3 linked regions of the Leptothrix cholodnii SP-6 genome follow. The protein of the gene in region 1 binds, or shares a complex with, the protein of each later gene. Links are inferred from orthologs where the notes say so. Each region holds a gene or a part of one and is shown on either strand. Other genes may lie near its edges. The genes, in order: tsaD, tsaB and tsaE.

Region 1 (3,008 bases):
GTCATGGCCGAGCGGCGACAATCCGCCTCCGCCGGGGCTGCCCGGTAGCCGTTGTTCCCCTTGGAGTCTTGCCGATGCTCGTGCATCCCCAGTTCAACCCGATCGCGCTCGATCTGGGCTTTTTCCAGATCCACTGGTATGGCCTGACGTATCTGGCGGCCTTCGGCTTGTTCTATTTCCTGGCCACCCGGCGCATCCGCCAGGCGCCGTATGCAAGTGGATCGGGCCCGGCCTGGACGGCGCGTGATGTCGAGGACCTGCTGTTTTTCGGCGTGGTCGGCGTGATCCTGGGTGGGCGGCTCGGTTATGTGCTGTTCTACAAGCCGACGTACTACCTCGCCAACCTCAGCGAGATCCCCGCCGTCTGGAAGGGCGGCATGGCTTTTCACGGCGGCCTGCTGGGCGTGATCGTGGCGATGGCGCTGTTTGCGCATCTGCGCGGGCGCAAGTTCTTCGAGGTCACTGACCTGGTCGCGCCCTGCGTGCCCACCGGCCTGGCGATGGGCCGCATCGGCAACTTCATCAACGGCGAGCTGTGGGGCCGCGCGGCCGACGCCAGCCTGCCGTGGGCGATGGTGTTCCCGCAGTCGGGCAGCGACCTGCCGCGCCACCCGTCGCAGCTCTACCAGTTCGCGCTCGAAGGCCTCGCGCTGTTCGCGCTCACCTGGTTCTACGGCCACAGCCGCTCGGCCCATGTCGGCGCCGACGGGCGGCCGATCTGGGGCCGGGTCAGCGGCCTGTTCGTCGGCGGTTACGGCGTGTTCCGCTTCATCGCCGAATACTTCCGCGAGCCCGACAGCTTCCTCGGCCTGCTCGCGTTCAACCTCAGCATGGGCCAGTGGCTGTGCGTGCCGATGATCGTGGCCGGCGCGCTGATCTGGTGGTCGGCGGGGCGGCGTCGTGTCTGAGGCCGTGGCGATGAACTGGGCTGACGCTGCGCCGCTGCGGGTGCTGGGCATCGAGTCGAGTTGCGACGAAACCGGCATCGCGCTGGTCGAACTGCCGGGCGGTGTGCGCGGCGCCCAGCCGGTGCGGCTGCTCGCGCACGCGCTGCACAGCCAGATCGACATGCACCAGGCCTACGGCGGTGTGGTGCCCGAACTGGCCTCGCGCGACCACATCCGCCGCGTCGTGCCGCTGCTGCGCCAGACCATGACCGAGGCCGGCCACGCGCTCGCCTCGATCGACGTGGTGGCCTACACCCGCGGCCCCGGCCTGGCCGGCGCGCTGCTGGTCGGTGCGGGCATGGCGTGCGCGCTGGGCATGGCGCTCGGTAAGCCGGTGCTGGGCGTGCATCACCTCGAAGGCCATCTGCTGTCGCCGTTCCTGTCGGCCGATCCGCCGCAGTTCCCATTCATCGCGCTGCTGGTGTCGGGTGGCCACACGCAGCTGATGCGGGTCGACGGCGTGGGCGCCTACACGCTGCTCGGCGAGACCATCGACGACGCCGCCGGCGAGGCCTTCGACAAGACCGCCAAGATGCTCGACCTCGGTTATCCGGGCGGGCCGGCCTTGTCGAAACTGGCCGAGCAGGGCGACCCGACGGCCTTCAAGCTGCCGCGCCCGCTGCTGCGTGGCGACAACATCGACTTCTCGTTCGCCGGCCTCAAGACGGCGGTCTGGATGCAGCAGCAGCGCCTCGTCGCAGCCGGCACGATGACCGAGCAGGCGCGCGCCGACCTGGCCGCATCGACGCAGGCGGCGATCGTCGACGTGCTGGTCGCCAAGTCGCTGCTGGCGCTCAAAGCCAGCGGCCTCAAGCGCATGGTGGTGGCCGGCGGCGTGGGCGCGAACCGGCGCCTGCGTCAACAGCTCGACGCCCAGTGCGCAAAACGCGGCGTGCGCGTGCACTACCCCGAGCTGCACCTGTGCACCGACAACGGCGCGATGATCGCGCTCGCCGCGGCCATGCGCCTGCAGGCCGGCCGGGCCGAGCCGAGCCTGGCGTATCACTTCGACGTCAAGCCGCGCTGGGATCTCGGCGCGATCTGAGAGCCCGAGCGCGCGCTCTTGCGGCCCGTCTGAACCGGATCTGATCACATGAAGACCTCGTTTTTTCATACCCGTCGCGGCCTGCTCCTGGCTGCCGTCCTCACCGCTTGCGGCGTGAACGCCAGCGCCGCCGAGCCCATCAAGGTGGCCTTGATCGAGGGCCTGTCGGGCCCGTTCGCCAATGCCGGCGAGGCGGTGGCGCGCAACATCGTCTGGGCGATGGAGCGCGTCAACGCGCGCGGTGGTGTCAAGTTGCCGGGCGGCGCGCGGCCGCTCGAACTCATGCGCATGGACAGCAAGGGCAGCACCGAGGAGGCGCTGTCGCTGCTGAAAAGCGCCACCGACCAGAGCGTGGCGGTGGTGATGCAGGGCAACAGTTCGGCTGCGGCTGCGGCGCTGATCGACGCGCTCAACAAGCACAACCAGCGCGAGCCGCAGCGCCGCGCGCTGTTGCTCAACTACTCGGCCGTCGACCCGGTGCTGACCAACGAGAAGTGCAGCCCGTGGCACTTCCGTTTCGACGCCCATGCCGACATGCGGCTGGCTGCACTGACCGACGTGCTGAAAGACGACGCCGGCACCCAACGCGTCTACCTGATCGGCCAGGACTACAGCTTCGGCCAGCATGTGCTGCGCGAGGGCCGCAAGATGATCGCGGCCAAGCGGCCCGACATCGAGTTCGTCGGCGACGAGCTGCACCCGATCGGCCGGGTGAAGGACTTCCTGCCCTACGCCACCAAGATCAAGGCCAGCGGCGCGCAGGCGGTGCTGACCGGCAACTGGGGCAACGACCTGACGCTGCTGATCAAGGCGGCGCGCGAGGTCGGTTTCGAGGGCAAGTTCTACACCTTCTACGGCAACGCGCTGGGCGTGCCGGCGGCCATCGGCGAGGCCGGCATCGGCCGGGTGCTGGCGGTGGCCGAATGGCATCCGAATGCGGGCGGAAAGGGATCGGACGCGCTGGTGTCGGCCTTCCGCAAGCGCTTCCCCAAGCCCGAGGACGACTACCTGCACGT
Region 2 (3,054 bases), 1.2 Mb from region 1 along the record:
CGGCCGGCACCAGGCCCTCGCGCACGCGGCCCTGCAGGCGCCCGCCGAGGGCGCGCCATTGCGCCTCGATCACGCGGGCGGCGTAGCTGGCGGGCTCGTTGTAGGCGATTGGCCAGTTGCGTTCGCCACAGGCCAGCGGGTAGCTGCCGGTCAGGCGCCAGCGCTGCGGCGAACTGAAATCCGCCTGCAGGCCGGCACGCCAGTCGTTGCAGGGCCCGTCGCTCAGTCGCACGCTGTCGGGCGGTGTCCAGCCGGCGAGCGCCGGCTCGGCGCTGACGCTGGCGACACCGCGGGCCGGATCGGGACGAAAGCCCAGCGTGATGCTCTTGTAGTTGACCAGCAGCGCGTCGGGTCGCACGTTGTACGGCTTGAGCGGCTCGCCGTCGAAGGCGGCCGGGTCGATCTCGGGCAGCGCGTATGCGCTGCGGTCGAGCACGATGTCGCCGCGGATCTCGTCGATGCCGAGCTGCTGCACCTGGCGCAGCAGCAGCCACAGCCGCTCGGGCACCAGTTTCGGGTCGCCGCCGCCCTTGATGTGGAGCGAGCCGGCCAGCACGCCCTGCCGAGGCGTGCCGTCGAGGTGGAGGGTGGTGTGCCATTGAAAGCTGCGGCCGAGCTGCTGCAGCGCCGCCGCCGAGGTCACCAGCTTCATCAGCGAGGCCGGATGCGCCAGCTGCCCGGCCTGGTGGCTCAGGCGCGCCTCGCCGCCGCCGGCCGGGGCGATCCACAGGTAGAGGCTGTCGGCGGGCAGCTGGGCCTGCGCCAGCGCGGTGCGGATCGTCGTGGGCAGCGGCGTGCCCGGCTGGCCCGCCGGCGGCACCTGCGCGCCTGCGGAGGGTGCGCCGGTGCCGCCGGCCAGCAGCATCAGGCCGCACATGGCCCGCAGCGACGGCCCCGGCGGCAGACCGAGCAACGGTGGACGAGACGGGAACCGGTTCGGCAAGGCAGGCATCGGGCGCAAGGTGGAGGGCAGGGCGCGGCAGTATCCCCGGCCTGCGCCGCGTGCGCGGCTGCCCCGCTGCACGAGGGGCGGCCGTTACACTGAAAGCGCCTTTCGCCGCCCAGGAAACCATGTCGTCGCCCCGACTGCTCGCCCTCGATACCGCCACCGAAACCCTGCACCTGGCCCTCGTGCAGGGGGATCAGGTGCTGACCCGCGCACTGCCGGGCGGGGCACAGTCGTCGGCCCTGCTGCTGCCGGCGGTGGCCGAGCTGCTGGCGCAGGCCGGCTGGACGCTCGCGCAGCTCGATGCCGTCGCCTTCGGCCGCGGGCCGGGCGCCTTCACGGGGCTGCGCAGCGCCTGCTCGGTCAGCCAGGGGCTGGCGCTCGGGCTGGATCGGCCGCTGATCGCGCTCGACACGCTGGCGGCGGTGGCCGAGGCGGCATTCCAGCGCGGCGCCGGCGCGCAGGTGTGGGCTCTGCTCGACGCCCGCATGGGCGAGATCTACGCGGCGCCCTGGCGTCGCATCGGGCCCGGCCACTGGGCGGCGCCCGACGATCTGGCCGCGGGTGTTGATCCGGCGCCGTGCCTGTACACGCCGGCCGCCCTGCTGCGGGCGATCGAGGCCGCCCCGGCCGATCTGGCCGGCCCCGGGCTCGACGCCCATGCCGATGCGCTGGCCGCCGCGCCCGGCCGCCGCTTGGCCGCGGCGCTGCCCGACGGCGCGGCGCTGGCGGTGCTGGCGCGTGCGGCGCATGCCCGCGGCGCATGGATCGATCCGGCGCTGGCGCTGCCGCTCTATGTGCGCGACAAGGTCGCGCAGACCACCGTCGAGCGCGGCCTGGCTCGCCAGGCGGCCGCGTCGTCGGCGGCGTGAGGGGCCGATGAGCGCCCGCGCCTCGAACTGGCCCGCCGCGCCGATCCTGCGCAGCATCGGCATCGAACACCTCGACCAGGTGATGGCGATCGAGCTGCAGGCCTACCCGTTCCCGTGGAGCCGCGGCAATTTCGTCGACGCGCTGGCGGCCGGGTATCTGGCCCAGTGCCTGCAGGCGCCGAGCGGCGAGCTGCTGGCCTACCAGTTCGCGATGGCCGGGTTCGAGGAGTGGCATCTGCTGAACCTGACGGTCGCGCCGGCGCATCAGGGCCAGGGCCACGGCCTGCGCCTGCTCGACACCCTGGCGCAGCACACGCGCGCGACCGGCGCGCATTTCCTGTGGCTGGAGGTGCGGCCGAGCAACCTGCGGGCGCGCGCGCTCTATCACCGCTTCGGTTTCGAGCAGATCGGCTTGCGCCGCGCCTATTACCCCGATACCGGCGGGCGCCGCGAAGACGCGCTGGTGCTGCGCTGGCGCGCGGGTGCTGCGGAGGCTGCCGATGCCGTGGACTGAACGCCAGCGGGCGATGCTCGGCGAGATCGGCATCCGGCTGTGGCCGTCGCCGCAGGCCGGGGCCGCTGAAACGCCGGCCGCGCCGCCGGCTGCCGTGCCGGTGGTGCCCGTCGCCCGATCGCTGGCCCAGCCGGCGCCGGGCTTGGCCGTGCCCACGGCGGCCAACCCTGCGCCGAGTGCGACCGCACCGCCGCCATCCGTTGTCCGTCCGCGAGTCGACCCCGCACCGGCCGCACCGGCCGCACCGCTGGCCCGGCCCGGCGGCCTGATCCAGGCTGCGCCGGCCGGCGCGGTGTCGGCGCTGGACTGGCCCGAGCTGCAGGCGGTGGTCGAGGCCTGCCGGGCCTGCGGCTTGTGCGAGAGCCGGCGCCAGACCGTGTTCGGCGTCGGCCATCACCAGGCGCACTGGATGCTGGTCGGCGAGGCGCCGGGCGAGCAGGAGGATCTGCAGGGCGAGCCCTTTGTCGGCAAGGCCGGCCAGCTGCTCGACAACATGCTGCGTGCGGTCGGCCTGACCCGCGAGCAGGCCGAGCCGGCGCGGCAGGTCTACATCGCCAACGTCCTGAAGTGCCGTCCGCCCGGTAACCGCAACCCCGATCCGCAGGAGGTGCAGCGCTGCGAGCCTTTCCTGCAACGCCAGGTCGAGCTGGTGCGCCCGCGCCTGATCCTGGCGATGGGGCGGTTCGCGGTGCAGTCGCTGCTCAAGACCTCGGAGCCGATCG
Region 3 (3,118 bases), 370 kb from region 1 along the record:
CCTGGCCGATGTGGCCCAGCACCTCGCGGCCGATGCGCAGGCTGTCCTTGATCTGCGCGCTGGTGCTCATGTCGAACAGCGCGCGCAGCACGTGGCGGTCGTTGGCCTTGACGTTGATGTTGATGCCGCCGATCGCGTCGGCGCGGTTCTCGCGCTGCGCCATCCAGCGTGCCGCGGCGCTGCTGGCGCTGCGCTCGGACAGCGCGAACACCGACGCACCACGCGCGCGCGGCAGCATGAAGGCGTCGGCGTGCACCGAGATGAACAGGTCGGCCTGCACCCGCTGCGCCTTGCGCACGCGGTCCTGCAGCGGCACGAAGAAGTCGGCGTCGCGCGTCAGCATCGCGCGCATGCCGGGGCGGGTGTTGATCAGGTCGTGCAGCTGCCTGGCGATCTGCAGCACGACGTCCTTCTCGCGCAGCCCGCTCGGCCCGATCGCGCCCGGGTCCTCGCCGCCGTGGCCGGGATCGATCGCCACGATCACCAGCCGGTTGATGCCGGCACGGCCCGGTGGCACGGCCGGCGGGCGCACCGGCGCGGCGGGTGCCGACGGCGGCGCCGATGCGGTCGCAGGAACCGGGGCTTGCGCCGGCCCGGGTGTCGGCGCCGAGGCCGGCGGCCAGGCGGGCCGGTCGGGCTCGACCGCCTCGGGCGTCCTGGCCACGGCCGGGCCGTCGCCGGGCTGACCCGGCAGCGCGGGCGGCGGCGTGGCGCCGGGCGAGTCGATGCGGCCGATGAATTCGCCCAGCGCGTCGTCGACGTCGGACGCGGCCTGCTCGGCCTCGTGGTTGGCCGCCTGGCTGGCGTTGCCGAGCGCCGTCTCGCGTTCGCGCACCAGCAGCAGCAGCGGATCGGGCGGCTTGCTCGGGCGCAGGTCGAACACCAGCCGGTGCCGGTACGGCGGGATCGGCGCCAGCGTGAACACCTGCGGCTCGCTCGGGCTCTTCAGGTCGAACACCATGCGCACCTTGCGCGGCTCGCTCTGGCCCAGCCGCACCTTCTCGATGTGCGGGTCGTGGTTGCCGACCTTGGCGACCAGGTCGCGCAGCTGCGGGCTGAGCTCGAGGTCGTCGATGTCGATCGCCAGCCGCGGCGGCTGGTCGATCGCGAAATGGCGCGTCACCAGCGCCTGGTCGGATTCGATCGTCACCCGCGTGTAGTCGGCCGCCGGCCAGACCCGCACCGCCACCAGGTTGGCGCCGCGCACCAGATCGGGCGCGCCGAGCATCAGCACCCAGGCGCCGGCCTGGCGGAACCAGCCGCGCCGATGCATGGCGGGCAGATCATCGGTGGGCGGGGTCGACAGAGGGGCCGGCAAGTGCCCGTGGCGCGTCGCGTCGTACTTCATGCGGGGCGTCCTTGGTGAGCGTGGGCGGTCAATCGGAGATCAGCTCGCGGCCGAGCGCGGTGCCGGGCTGCAGCTGCACCTGCCGGCCGGCGTCGAGTTGCGGCTCGATGATGATGCGCAGGTCGGCGGCGGGCAACAGGCCGGCCACCCGCTCGGGCCATTCCACCAGCTTGAGCCCGGGGCTGGCAAAGAGATCGCGCAGGCCGGCGTCCTCCCATTCGAGCGGATCGCCGAAACGGTAGAAGTCGAAGTGCCACGCCGCGCCGGCCTCGCCCGACTCACCGGCGGGCAGCTCGTAGGGCTCGACGATCGCGTAGCTCGGGCTCTTGATGCGCCCGCTCACGCCCAGCGCGCGCAGCAGGTGGCGCACCAGCGTGGTCTTGCCCGCACCCAGCGGGCCGTGCAGCTCGATGCAGGCGCGGCGCAGGCCGGGGTGGCGCGCCAGGCGGGCGGCGGTGGCGGCGCAGGCCGCCTCGTCGGGCCAGTGCAGGGACAGCGTTTCTAGAATCACCGGATGTCAGACCTTCCAATCGACGCGCCGGCCCTGCTCGAGCAACTGCAGGAATGGGCCCGGACGCTGGGATTTTCCCAGATCGGTGTGGCCGACGTCGATCTCGCCAGCGCCGAGCCCGGCCTGACGGCGTGGCTGGCCGCCGGATTCCACGGCGACATGCAGTACATGGCCGCCCACGGCCTCAAGCGCGCCCGCCCGGCCGAACTCATCCCCGGCACCGTGCGCGTCATCACCGCCCGCCTCGACTACCTGCCACGCGACACCCCGCCCGACTGGCGCGAGCACGAGCGGGCGCGCCAGCAAAGCCCCGGCGAGGCGGTGATCTCGATCTACGCCCGCGGTCGCGACTATCACAAGGTGCTGCGCCAGCGCCTGCAACGCCTGGCCGACCGGATCGCGCAGGCCGTCGGGCCGTTCGGCCACCGCGTGTTCTGCGACTCGGCGCCGGTGCTCGAGGTCGAACTCGCCAGCCGCAGCGCACTCGGCTGGCGCGGCAAGCACACGCTGCTGCTCGACCGCGCGGCGGGTTCGATGTTCTTTCTCGGCGAGATCTACGTCGACCTGGCCCTGCCGCCCACGCCGCCGGTCACGCCGCATTGCGGCCAATGCAGCGCCTGCATCGACGTCTGCCCGACCCGCGCCATCGTCGCGCCCTACCGGCTCGACGCGCGCCGTTGCATCAGCTACCTGACGATCGAGGACGACGGCCCGATCCCGATCGAACTGCGCGCGGCGATCGGCAACCGCATCTACGGCTGCGACGACTGCCAGCTGATCTGCCCCTGGAACAAGTACGCGCAGCGCAGCCCGCTGGCCGATTTCGACGCGCGTGCGCCGCTGGTCTCGGCCACGCTGCTGCAGCTGTGGGGCTGGGACGAGGCGGCCTTCCTGCGCCACACCGAAGGCAGCGCGATCCGCCGCATCGGCCATCGGCGCTGGCGGCGCAACCTGGCGGTGGCGCTGGGCAACGCCTGGCGCGAGACGGGTGATGCGGCCATCGCCGCCGCGCTGCAGTCGGCGCTGCCCGAGCCCGACGACATGCTCGCCGAGCACATCGGCTGGGCGCTGGCGCAGCGCGCGGCGTAGCCGCCCGGCTCAGCCCTGCGCGTCGATCAGGATGGCGCGGAAGTCGTTGACGTTGGTCAGCGTCGGCCCGGTCACCACCGCGTCGCCCAGCGCCTCGAAGAAGCCGTGGCCATCGTTTTCAGCCAGGCGATCGAGCGGCTTGACGCCCATCGCCCAGGCACGGGTCAGCG

What was found.
Region 2: the proteins of tsaD (region 1) and tsaB are in contact, whole or in part, in a solved structure (PDB 4WQ4), measured with the Escherichia coli proteins. The link is inferred for Leptothrix cholodnii SP-6 from one-to-one orthologs.
Region 3: the proteins of tsaD (region 1) and tsaE are in contact, whole or in part, in a crystal structure (PDB 6N9A), measured with the Thermotoga maritima proteins. The link is inferred for Leptothrix cholodnii SP-6 from one-to-one orthologs. Residues at the interface, in WP_004082750.1 of Thermotoga maritima: Cys10, Asp11, Arg49, His50, Leu82, Gly84, Gly135, Gly136, Glu154, Thr155, Leu156, Asp157, Asp158, Ser159, Glu162, Asp165, Lys166, Arg169, Leu170, Tyr175, Lys213, Thr214, Leu217, Tyr218, Gln221, Arg222, Asn324; in WP_004082108.1 of Thermotoga maritima: Leu37, Gly38, Lys46, Lys57, Val59, Lys60, Ser61, Thr63, Phe64, Thr65, Leu66, Met67, Val69, Pro71, Tyr82, Arg83, Leu84, Asp86, Asp88, Phe89, Asp93, Ile128, Asp130, Glu131, Arg134.

The regions. Positions count from the first base shown.
Region 1 is NC_010524.1:1,576,654-1,579,661, forward strand. Bases 95-2,955 are described here. They hold tsaD (tRNA (adenosine(37)-N6)-threonylcarbamoyltransferase complex transferase subunit TsaD), read left to right. Parts: upstream 95-918; coding sequence 919-1,992; downstream 1,993-2,955. Other genes in these bases: lgt (prolipoprotein diacylglyceryl transferase), read left to right, coding at 95-908; LCHO_RS07450 (branched-chain amino acid ABC transporter substrate-binding protein), read left to right, coding at 2,041-2,955. Outside these bases: LCHO_RS07435 (LysR family transcriptional regulator), read left to right, coding at 1-48; more of lgt, read left to right, coding at 75-94; more of LCHO_RS07450, read left to right, coding at 2,956-3,008.
Region 2 is NC_010524.1:404,263-407,316, forward strand. Bases 38-2,944 are described here. They hold tsaB (tRNA (adenosine(37)-N6)-threonylcarbamoyltransferase complex dimerization subunit type 1 TsaB), read left to right. Parts: upstream 38-1,071; coding sequence 1,072-1,818; downstream 1,819-2,944. Other genes in these bases: dacB (D-alanyl-D-alanine carboxypeptidase/D-alanyl-D-alanine endopeptidase), read right to left, coding at 38-952; rimI (ribosomal protein S18-alanine N-acetyltransferase), read left to right, coding at 1,826-2,332; LCHO_RS01875 (uracil-DNA glycosylase), read left to right, coding at 2,319-2,944. In the rest of the region: more of dacB, read right to left, coding at 1-37; more of LCHO_RS01875, read left to right, coding at 2,945-3,054. UniProt on the Escherichia coli protein: Required for the formation of a threonylcarbamoyl group on adenosine at position 37 (t(6)A37) in tRNAs that read codons beginning with adenine.
Region 3 is NC_010524.1:1,209,215-1,212,332, forward strand. The notes cover bases 119-3,089. They hold tsaE (tRNA (adenosine(37)-N6)-threonylcarbamoyltransferase complex ATPase subunit type 1 TsaE), read right to left. Parts: upstream 1,860-3,089; coding sequence 1,377-1,859; downstream 119-1,376. Other genes in these bases: LCHO_RS05660 (N-acetylmuramoyl-L-alanine amidase), read right to left, coding at 119-1,348; queG (tRNA epoxyqueuosine(34) reductase QueG), read left to right, coding at 1,863-2,948; LCHO_RS05675 (glycerate kinase type-2 family protein), read right to left, coding at 2,958-3,089. Also shown: more of LCHO_RS05660, read right to left, coding at 1-118; more of LCHO_RS05675, read right to left, coding at 3,090-3,118. UniProt on the Escherichia coli protein: Required for the formation of a threonylcarbamoyl group on adenosine at position 37 (t(6)A37) in tRNAs that read codons beginning with adenine.